DNA from 2 places in the Streptomyces sp. NPDC018026 genome. Region 1 is predicted to be linked to the other one. Evidence: riboswitches for the same ligand, from Rfam matches in the RefSeq annotation. Region 1 holds a riboswitch; the other holds the start of a gene.
The links. A riboswitch is a leader RNA that binds a small molecule or an ion and turns the genes downstream of it on or off. The one in region 1 is predicted to bind cyclic di-AMP.
Positions count from the first base shown of each region.

Region 2: linked by a shared signal. The riboswitch ahead of ACH4D3_RS16670 (NlpC/P60 family protein) and the one ahead of rpfA (resuscitation-promoting factor protein RpfA) in region 1 are both predicted to bind cyclic di-AMP.

Region 1 is NZ_JBIRFY010000012.1:93,703-98,547, reverse strand. It holds gene ACH4D3_RS30625 (cytochrome P450) at 1-668, shown strand, start outside; gene ACH4D3_RS30620 (transglycosylase family protein) at 812-1,849, shown strand; cyclic di-AMP (ydaO/yuaA leader) riboswitch at 2,033-2,199, shown strand; gene rpfA (resuscitation-promoting factor protein RpfA) at 2,203-2,931, shown strand; gene eno (phosphopyruvate hydratase) at 3,179-4,459, shown strand; gene divIC (cell division protein DivIC) at 4,568-4,845, shown strand, end outside.
Region 2 is NZ_JBIRFY010000004.1:547,080-551,924, reverse strand. It holds gene pcrA (DNA helicase PcrA) at 1-1,448, opposite strand, end outside; cyclic di-AMP (ydaO/yuaA leader) riboswitch at 1,703-1,881, shown strand; gene ACH4D3_RS16670 (NlpC/P60 family protein) at 1,888-3,084, shown strand; gene ACH4D3_RS16665 (tellurite resistance/C4-dicarboxylate transporter family protein) at 3,111-4,127, shown strand; gene ACH4D3_RS16660 (hypothetical protein) at 4,105-4,458, opposite strand; gene ACH4D3_RS16655 (NlpC/P60 family protein) at 4,775-4,845, shown strand, end outside.

The DNA.
Region 1 (4,845 bases):
CGTCCGAGCCCGCCCCCGGCGAGGACCTCATCTCCGGTCTGATCCGCGCCTCCGACCACGGCGAGCACCTCACCGAGAACGAGGCCGCGGCCATGGCCTTCATCCTGCTCTTCGCAGGGTTCGAAACCACCGTCAACCTGGTCGGCAACGGCACGTACGCGCTGCTCACCCACCCCGGGCAGCGGGAGCGGCTGCAGACCTCGCTGGCCGCCGGCGAGCGCGGCCTGCTGGAGACCGGCGTCGAGGAACTCCTGCGCTACGACGGCCCGGTGGAGCTGGCCACCTGGCGCTTCGCCACCCGGCCGCTGACCATCGGCGGACAGGACGTCGCGGCCGGCGACCCGGTCCTCGTCGTCCTGGCCGCCGCCGACCGGGACCCGGAGCGGTTCACCGACCCGGACACCCTGGACCTCTCACGCCGCGACAGCCAGCACCTCGGGTACGGCCACGGCATCCACTACTGCCTCGGCGCCCCGCTCGCCCGGCTGGAGGGGCAGACCGCGCTGGCCACGCTGCTGACCCGGCTGCCGGACCTCCGCCTCGCCGCGGACCCGGCCGAACTCCGGTGGCGCGGCGGCCTCATCATGCGAGGTCTGCGCACCTTGCCCGTCTCGTTCACACCGCCCGCGTCACCGGTGGGCAACGGTCCGTCGCCGACGCAAAAGTGACACGCGCTCAACTCTGTGATCTTCACGTGATCTGCGCGGCATGAACTTGTGACAAGCGATGATCTCCCTATACGTTCACGGATCAGCGTGGTGTCGAGCGTCAACCGCCGCGCGGTCCCCGTCGTCTCGTGAAAGGTCGTCGCATGCTCTCCGGGAACGGTCGTCACCGCCGCCCCCGCCAGGCACCCGCACTGGTCGTCGCCGCCGGAGTGACCGGCTCCGCCATCGCGATCCCGCTGCTCGGTGCCACCGGTGCCCACGCGGCCGGCTCGGCGAACTGGGACCAGGTCGCCGAGTGCGAGACCGGCGGCGCCTGGAGCCAGAACAGCGGCAACGGGTACTACGGCGGCCTGCAGCTGTCCCAGGAGGCCTGGGAGCAGTACGGCGGCCTGGACTACGCCCCCAGCGCCGACCAGGCCAGTCGCTCCCAGCAGATAGGAATCGCCGAGAAGATGCACGCGGACCAGGGCATCGCCGCCTGGCCGACCTGTGGTCTGCTCGCCGGTCTGGGCAATGGCCCCGGTGTCACGGACGGTGGCTCCGGCTCGGCCGGTGACGGGGCGTCGGAAGGTTCGGACGCCTCGGGGGAGCAGGGCACCACCAAGTCGTCCGAATCGCCCGCGCCCACCGAATCGCCCGAGACATCCGAGTCGTCGGAGTCGTCCGACTCGACCGGCTCGTCCGAGACGTCGGAGTCGACGTCCGGTGCGTCCTCTTCGTCCCCTTCGCCCTCTTCTTCGGCTTCCTCGTCGCCTGACGCCCCGTCCGACGGTTCCGGCGGCGCTTCGGGCGACTCGTCCGACGGTGCGGATCAATCCACCAAGCCGGACACTTCAACCGAATCCGACCCCTCCGCCAGTGCCGAACCGCAGGGCACCGAGGGCTCGTCCGGCTCCGGCAAGCACCGCGGCGGCAGCGCGGACGAGGATGCGGCGGGGGAGGGCCGTACGGACCCGGCGACGGGCCGGCACGCCTCGCGCGACGGTGACGAGCGAGAGGCCGGGGACGGGCGTTACGTCGTCCGCACCGGCGACACTCTCTGGGGCATCGCCGACTCCCTTGACGTCGACGGCGGGTGGTACGCGCTCTACGCCGGCAACGAGACCGTCGTCGGCGCCGACCCCGACCACATCCTGCCCGGTCAGACGCTCACGGTCACGGGCGAATCGGGCGAAAAGTAGGGGGAGTTCGCGTCACGGTTAGAGACCGTATGTCCCTTTTGGATCTCGTGAGAGATAGGTCTCAGAAGCCGTGATCGTCTTTGAAAATCCGCGGAGCGCGTGTCTACGGTCATGACCGCTCGCCACCGCGGGCCCCGACAGCCGCAACGCCGAATCCTGCCAGCGGCCGTACGGGAACAGTCGTCGCGTCAAGCGCCGCAGGCAGGAGCGGGGGACCCAAGGTAAGTGCCGCACCGGGCAGTTGAGCCGGAGCGGCTAGGGGTGAAGCCGAGTTCCGCGAGGAACCCGGCCGGGCAACTCAACCGGCCCGAACCCGACAGCTCACCTCGCAGGCGTCGGTGAGGGGATCAACCATGCTGTTTTCCGGCAAGGGCAAGCACCGTCGTCCGTCCAAGGCCACCCGTGTCATCGCCGTCGCCGGTGTCACCGGTGCCGCCGTCGCCGCCCCGCTGATGGCGGCCGGCAACGCCTCCGCCGCCACCGCGTCCGAGTGGGACGCCGTCGCCCAGTGCGAGTCCGGCGGCAACTGGTCCATCAACACCGGCAACGGCTACTACGGCGGTCTGCAGTTCTCCGCCTCCACCTGGGCCGCCTACGGCGGTACGCAGTACGCCTCCAGCGCCGACCAGGCGAGCAAGTCTCAGCAGATCGAGATAGCCGAGAAGGTCCTCGCGGGCCAGGGCAAGGGTGCCTGGCCGGTCTGCGGCACCGGCCTGTCGGGCGCCGCGTACACCGGTGGCGGTTCGCAGGACAGCGGCTCCGGCAGCTCCGAGAGCTCGCAGAGCCAGAGCAGCGGCTCCACCGCCGAGCGCTCCACCGAGCAGAAGGCCTCCCGCTCCTCCGAGCGCCCGGCCGCCGAGCCGAAGGCCGAGAAGCCCGCCAAGAAGACCGTCACCACCCCGACCGGCAAGAAGGTCGAGAAGGGCGACGGCGAGTACAAGGTCGTCAAGGGCGACACCCTCAGCTCGATCGCCGAGGAGCACGACGTCAAGGGCGGCTGGGCGAAGCTGTTCAAGCTGAACGACGACATCGTCGAAGACGCCGACCTGATCTACCCGGGCCAGCAGCTGCACCTGAAGTAAGCGGCGGCGGCCCCGCGACTCCCGCCCCGGTGCGTGTTCCCCCGTACGCACCGGGGCGGGACTTTCATGTTCCGCCTTTGTTCCGTTCGGAAACAATTTACTCTCGGTTCTGTCCAGCGGGTGGGCGATCGGCTGGCCGATCGTCCGGAGCCGGTTAGGCTCGGTCCCGCAGAGCCGTCGCGGTCCCTCGGGACCGCGGCAGACCGTAGCGTCACAGTGAAGCGTCACATTGAAGAAGGAGATGCTCGTGCCGTCCATCGACGTCGTCGTAGCCCGGGAAATCCTGGACTCCCGAGGCAACCCCACGGTCGAGGTCGAGGTCGGCCTCGACGACGGCAGCACGGGTCGTGCCGCCGTTCCGTCCGGCGCCTCCACCGGTGCCTTCGAGGCCATCGAACTGCGTGACGGCGACCCGAGCCGTTACCTCGGCAAGGGCGTCGAGAAGGCCGTGCTGGCCGTCATCGAGCAGATCGGCCCGGAGCTGGTCGGCTACGACGCCACCGAGCAGCGCCTGATCGACCAGGCCATGTTCGACCTGGACGCCACCGACAACAAGGGCTCGCTCGGCGCCAACGCCATCCTCGGCGTCTCCCTCGCCGTCGCCCACGCCGCCTCCGAGGCCAGCGACCTGCCGCTGTTCCGCTACCTGGGCGGCCCCAACGCGCACCTGCTGCCGGTGCCGATGATGAACATCCTGAACGGCGGCTCGCACGCCGACTCCAACGTGGACATCCAGGAGTTCATGATCGCCCCGATCGGCGCGGAGTCCTTCTCCGAGGCCCTGCGCTGGGGCGCCGAGGTCTACCACACCCTCAAGAAGGTCCTGAAGAACAAGGGCCTGGCCACCGGCCTCGGCGACGAGGGCGGCTTCGCCCCGAACCTCGGCTCCAACCGCGAGGCCCTCGACCTCATCCTCGAGGCGATCAAGGAGGCCGGCTACACCCCCGGCGAGCAGATCGCCCTCGCGCTCGACGTGGCCGCGTCCGAGTTCTACAAGGACGGCGCCTACAGCTTCGAGGGCAAGACGCGCTCCGCCGCCGAGATGACCGAGTACTACGCCGAGCTGGTCGAGGCGTACCCGCTGGTCTCCATCGAGGACCCGCTGTTCGAGGACGACTGGGACGGCTGGAACACCATCACCGCCAAGCTCGGTGACAAGGTCCAGCTGGTCGGCGACGACCTGTTCGTCACCAACCCGGAGCGCCTGGCCCGCGGCATCGAGGAGAACTCGGCCAACGCCCTGCTCGTCAAGGTCAACCAGATCGGTTCGCTGACCGAGACCCTGGACGCCGTCGAGCTGGCCCAGCGCAACGGCTTCAAGTGCATGATGTCCCACCGCTCCGGCGAGACCGAGGACGTCACCATCGCCGACCTGGCCGTCGCCACCAACTGCGGCCAGATCAAGACCGGCGCCCCGGCCCGCTCCGAGCGCGTCGCCAAGTACAACCAGCTGCTGCGCATCGAGGAGATCCTCGACGACGCCGCGGTGTACGCCGGCCGCAGCGCCTTCCCGCGGTTCAAGGGCTGAGCGCCACCCGGTAAGGCCCCGTAAGAGGCAGCGTCGTACGTACGTCCCCGTATCCGGTCCCGTACCGTGTGCGGGGACGTACGCGCGTGCACGGGAGGCGGAGACCAGATGGCCGTGAAGGACCGGGACCGTTTCTCCACCGCGACCAGGATCCGGATCATCGGGGAACAGACCGCGGCCCGGGTCTACCGCTCGCAGACCAGGCGCCAGGCCCGGCGCTCCCGGCTGACCGGCCGGGCCGCGCTGCTCGCGATGGTGCTCTGCTCGCTCGTCGTGGCGCTCGCCTACCCGATACGGCAGTACGTCGCCCAGCGCGCCGAGATCGCCGATCTCCAGCGGGAGCAGCGGGAGACCCGGCAGCGGGTCGAGGACCTGCGCGACCTGAA
Region 2 (4,845 bases), on a different contig from region 1:
TCCTCCGGGTTGGCCAGCACCCGCAGGTAGGCCAGGACGTCCCGGACCTCCTTGCGTTCGTAGAAGCGGACGCCGCCGACGACCTTGTAGGGCAGGCCGGTGCGGATGAAGACCTCTTCGAAGACACGGGACTGGGCGTTGGTCCGGTAGAAGACCGCGACGTCGCCGGCCTTGGCCTCGCCCGCGTCGGTGAGGCGGTCTATCTCGTCGGCGACGAACTGCGCCTCGTCGTGCTCGGTGTCGGCGACGTACCCGGTGATCTGCGCGCCGCTGCCCTGGTTGGTCCACAGGTTCTTGGGGCGGCGGGACTCGTTGCGCTCGATGACCGCGTTGGCGGCGCTGAGGATGGTCTGCGTGGAGCGGTAGTTCTGCTCCAGCAGGATCGTCGTCGCGTCCGGGTAGTCCTCCTCGAACTGGAGGATGTTGCGGATGGTGGCGCCGCGGAAGGCATAGATCGACTGGTCGGCGTCGCCCACCACGCACAGCTCGGCGGGCGGCACCTCGGCCTCGGGCGGCACGTCGACGGGGTGCTCCGAGGGGACGCCGACCAGCTCCCGCACCAGCGCGTACTGCGCGTGGTTGGTGTCCTGGTACTCGTCGACCAGGACGTGCCGGAAGCGGCGGCGGTAGTGCTCGGCGACGTCCGGGAAGGCGCGCAGCAGATTGACCGTCGTCATGATCAGGTCGTCGAAGTCGAGGGCGTTCGCCTCGCGCAGCCGCGACTGGTACATGGCGTAGGCCTGGGCGAGGGTCTTCTCGAAACCGTCGGCGGCCTGCCCGGCGAAGTCCTCCTCGTCGATCAGCTCGTTCTTCAGGTTCGAGATCTTGGCGCTGAAGGACTTCGGCGGGAACTTCTTCGGGTCCAGGTCCAGGTCGCGGCAGACCAGCGCCATGAGCCGCTTGGAGTCGGCGGCGTCGTAGATCGAGAACGACGAGGTGAAGCCGAGCTTCTTCGACTCGCGGCGCAGGATGCGGACGCACGCGCTGTGGAAGGTCATCACCCACATCGCGTTGGCGCGCGGGCCGACGAGCTGCTCGACGCGCTCCTTCATCTCGCCCGCGGCCTTGTTGGTGAAGGTGATCGCGAGGATCTGGCCCGGGTGGACGCTCCGCTCGGCCAGGAGGTGGGCGATGCGGTGCGTCAGCACGCGGGTCTTGCCGGAGCCCGCACCGGCCACGATGAGCAGCGGGGAGCCGGAGTGGACGACGGCGGCCCTCTGGTTCTCGTTCAGCCCCTCCAGGAGGGCCGCGGCGTCCAGGGCGGGGCGCGGGGCGCCGTCCCGGTAGTGGGTGTCCCGCTCCGGAGGCGCGTCGAACTTCCCGCCGAACAGATCGTGCGGAACCGGCTCCGGTCCGTGCTCGTCCTCGGGCGGCGGCGGGGGTTCCTCCTCGTGACCCCGGGGGGTCTGGAGGCTCGCCAGGAAGCTGTCGTCAAAGAGGCTGCTCATCGCTCTCCGAGTCTAGGGCGCCCCACCGACAACCCGGTGCCACCCCGGAAAATGCCCACCGCCCCCCGGCACGGACACGCCCTGCGACCAGCGGAACCACGAAGAGTGACGCTCGTGACCGACCCGGGGGCGCCCGAACGAAAGGTCACGAAAATGTATCGGGCATATCACCCACCAACCTTCACAGCCGCCACACGAGTTGGCTACGGTGCGGGGCAGGCCGCTCGACCCCCTCCGGCGAACCTCGCCGGTCCGCGCGGCCTCCGCCGAGTCCGGCCTGCCCGCACGGCACCGGAGCCGGGGACCCACCGAGACCTTGGGGTGAATCGGCCGCACCGCCCTCCACGCGAGGACGGTCCGCCGTAGGGCAACCCTTCCGAACCACCGCCCGAACCCGACAGCTAACCCGGTAGGCGGAGCACTGGAAGGAGTCGCCTCCTTGGCGTCGCACCGCAAGTCGCGCCCCACCGGTCCCCGCGTCGCGGGCATACGGACCCCGGCTCTCGCCACCGCGGCCCTCACCTCCGTCGCCCTGCTGTCCCAGACGGCCCAGGCCACGCCGTCGGACGACCGGCCGACCCTGGAGGAGGTCGAGAAGAAGGTCGACGACCTCTACCGCCAGGCCGGGTCGGCGACCGAGAAGTACAACGCGGCCAAGGAGAAGACCTCCAAGCAGCGCAAGAAGGTCGACGGTCTCCTCGACGACGTCGCCCGGCGCACCCAGAAACTCAACGACGCGCGCGAGGAGCTGGGTTCCTTCGCCTCCGCCCAGTACCGCACGGGCGCCTCGGTCCCGGAGACCGCGACGCTGCTACTCGCGGACTCGCCGCAGGACTACTTCGACCAGAACCAGCTGATGAACCGGCTCACCGGCCGGCAGAAGACCGCCGTCGACGACTACGTCACCCAGCAGTCCGAGACGATGGAGAAGCGCCGGGAGGCCACCGAGAGCCTCGAAACGCTCACCGACTCGCAGACCGACCTCAAGACGGCCAAGTCGACCGTCCAGAAGAAGCTGGCCACCGCGCGGGAGCTGCTCTCGGAGCTGACCGCCGAGGAGAAGGCCCGGCTGGCGGCGATCGAGAAGAAGAAGCAGCAGGAGGCCGCCCGCAAGGCCGCCGAGCTGGCGAAGCAGCAGGCGGCGCAGGAGGAGGCGGAGCGCGAGCGGCGGGAGGAGGCCGCCCGGCAGCAGGAGAGCGGCTCCGGGTCCTCGGGGACCTCCGACGGCACCGGTTCGTCGGACTCCTCGGGCTCGTCGACGCCCGACACCTCGACCGGCACCAAGGCCGACAAGGCGATCGCCTTCGCCCGCGCCCAGATCGGCAAGCCGTACGTCTGGGGCGCCACCGGCCCCGACTCCTACGACTGCTCGGGCCTCACCCAGGCCGCCTGGAAGGCCGCCGGCGTGACGCTGCCGCGCGTCACCTACGACCAGGTCAACGCCGGCACGACCGTCTCCGTCTCCCAGGCGCAACCCGGTGACCTGGTCTTCTTCTACGACGACATCAGCCACGTCGGCCTGTACATCGGCGACGGCATGATGATCCACGCCCCGAAGCCGGGCGCGTACGTCCGCGAGGAGTCGATCTTCTACGACGGCGAGTCCTCGATCTACAGCGTGGTGCGCCCGGCCTGATCGGCGAGGTACTTAGCATCGGGCGCATGTCATCGGCCACCCATCCCTCCGCGCTGCGCACCTGGTGGGCGCAGCGTCCACCGGCGGCCGGGGCCGCGGTGATGGCGACCGGCATCGTGTCGGTCGCCCTCCATCTGACGGGCCGCGAGGTCCTGTCGCGGATCGCCCTCGCCCTGGCCTGCGCCGCCTGGCTGATACTGGCGGCGAACTTCGTCTACCTGCTGCTGGCCGACCACGCCCAGTGGGTGAAGCGGGCCGGGACGCCGGGGGCGCTCACCGCGGTCGCCGCGACGACCGTGCTCGGCACCCGTTTCTCCCTGCTCGGCTGGACGCTCCTGGCGGCGGTGCTGCTGGCGCTGGCGGCCCTGCTGTGGCCGTGGCTGCTGTACCTGGTCGTACAGCACTGGGGGCGGAGGATGCCCGGGGCGGTGTTCCTGGGCTGCGTGGCCACGGAGGGGCTCACCGTGCTCGCCGCCACGCTGGCCGCGGCCACCTCGACGCCGTGGCTGGCGCACGCGGCGCTGGTGCCGTTCTGGCTGGGCATCGTGCTCTACCTGATCGCGCTGTTCCGCTTCGACCTGCGGCAGGTGGCCCGGGGTTCCGGGGACCACTGGGTGGCGGGCGGCGCGCTCGCCATCTCGGCGCTCGCCGGTGCCAAGCTGCTCGCGGCGGCCGGGACCGGCATGTACCTGTGGAACGCCGACGACCAGGCCGTCCTGCACGACGTGACCGTCTTCCTGCTCACGCTCGACCTCGCCTGGTACGCCGTGCTCCTGGCCGCCGAGATCGCCTGGCCCCGCCTGCGCTACGACGTGCGTCGCTGGTCGACCGTCTTCCCGCTCGGCATGACGGCGGCGGCGACCCTGTCGGTGTCCGCCGTCGTCGACGTCCCCTGGCTGGACGCGCCCGGCCGGGCGCTGCTGTGGATCGCGGTGGCCGGGTGGCTGGCGGTCGCGGCGGGAGCGGTCCTGCAGGCCCGCTCCGGGCTGCGGTCCGCGGCGGCGGGCTCCGGGGCTGCGGTCAGGTCCACAGCACCGCGATGAAGACGTTCACCAGGGTCAGCCCGCCCACCAGGCCGAACAGCGGCTTCTCCACCTTCTCCTCGTCGCGCTTCACGTAGACCAGGCCGAGGATCACGATCAGTACGGCGAGCTTCACGCCCATCTTGACGTTGTCCACGGAGTAGTCCTGGGCCTGGTTGAGGCCGATCAGGACGGCACCGGTGACCAGCATCGTCAGCGCGCCGTGCAGCATCGCGGGGGTGAACCGGGCCGCGCCCTGGCCCATCGCCTTCATCTGGGTGAGGAAGCCGCCGAGGAGCGCGGCGATGCCGATGATGTGCAGGCCGACGAAGATGTGGATGAGTACGTCCATGAGGCCGGAGCCTAGTGAGCGCCCGGACGCGTCCGGACACCGGCCCGCCCCGCCCACCCCGGCGCCCCATAACAGCTCACGCCCCCACCCGCCCGCCGGTCCGGCATACCGGTCATCACCCTGCGTGAAGACGCCGGGCCTCGGAGGGCGTGACGATCACATGCGGTCGCCGCGTGATCCCCTGTCGCCACTTCCGTGCATCCCGTCACCGGACCGTTACCGACGCGCCTAGCGTCCTGGCCCAGGCAGCCGGAACGGACCGGAGCCGACCCGGCGCCGGCCGGAGTCGAGTCGTACGGAAGGACGTGGATCGCAGGTGGGAACGCACCGCAGGCCGCGACAGCGCGCGAAGGGCGGCGGCAGAGCCCGTACGGCGGCCACGATCAC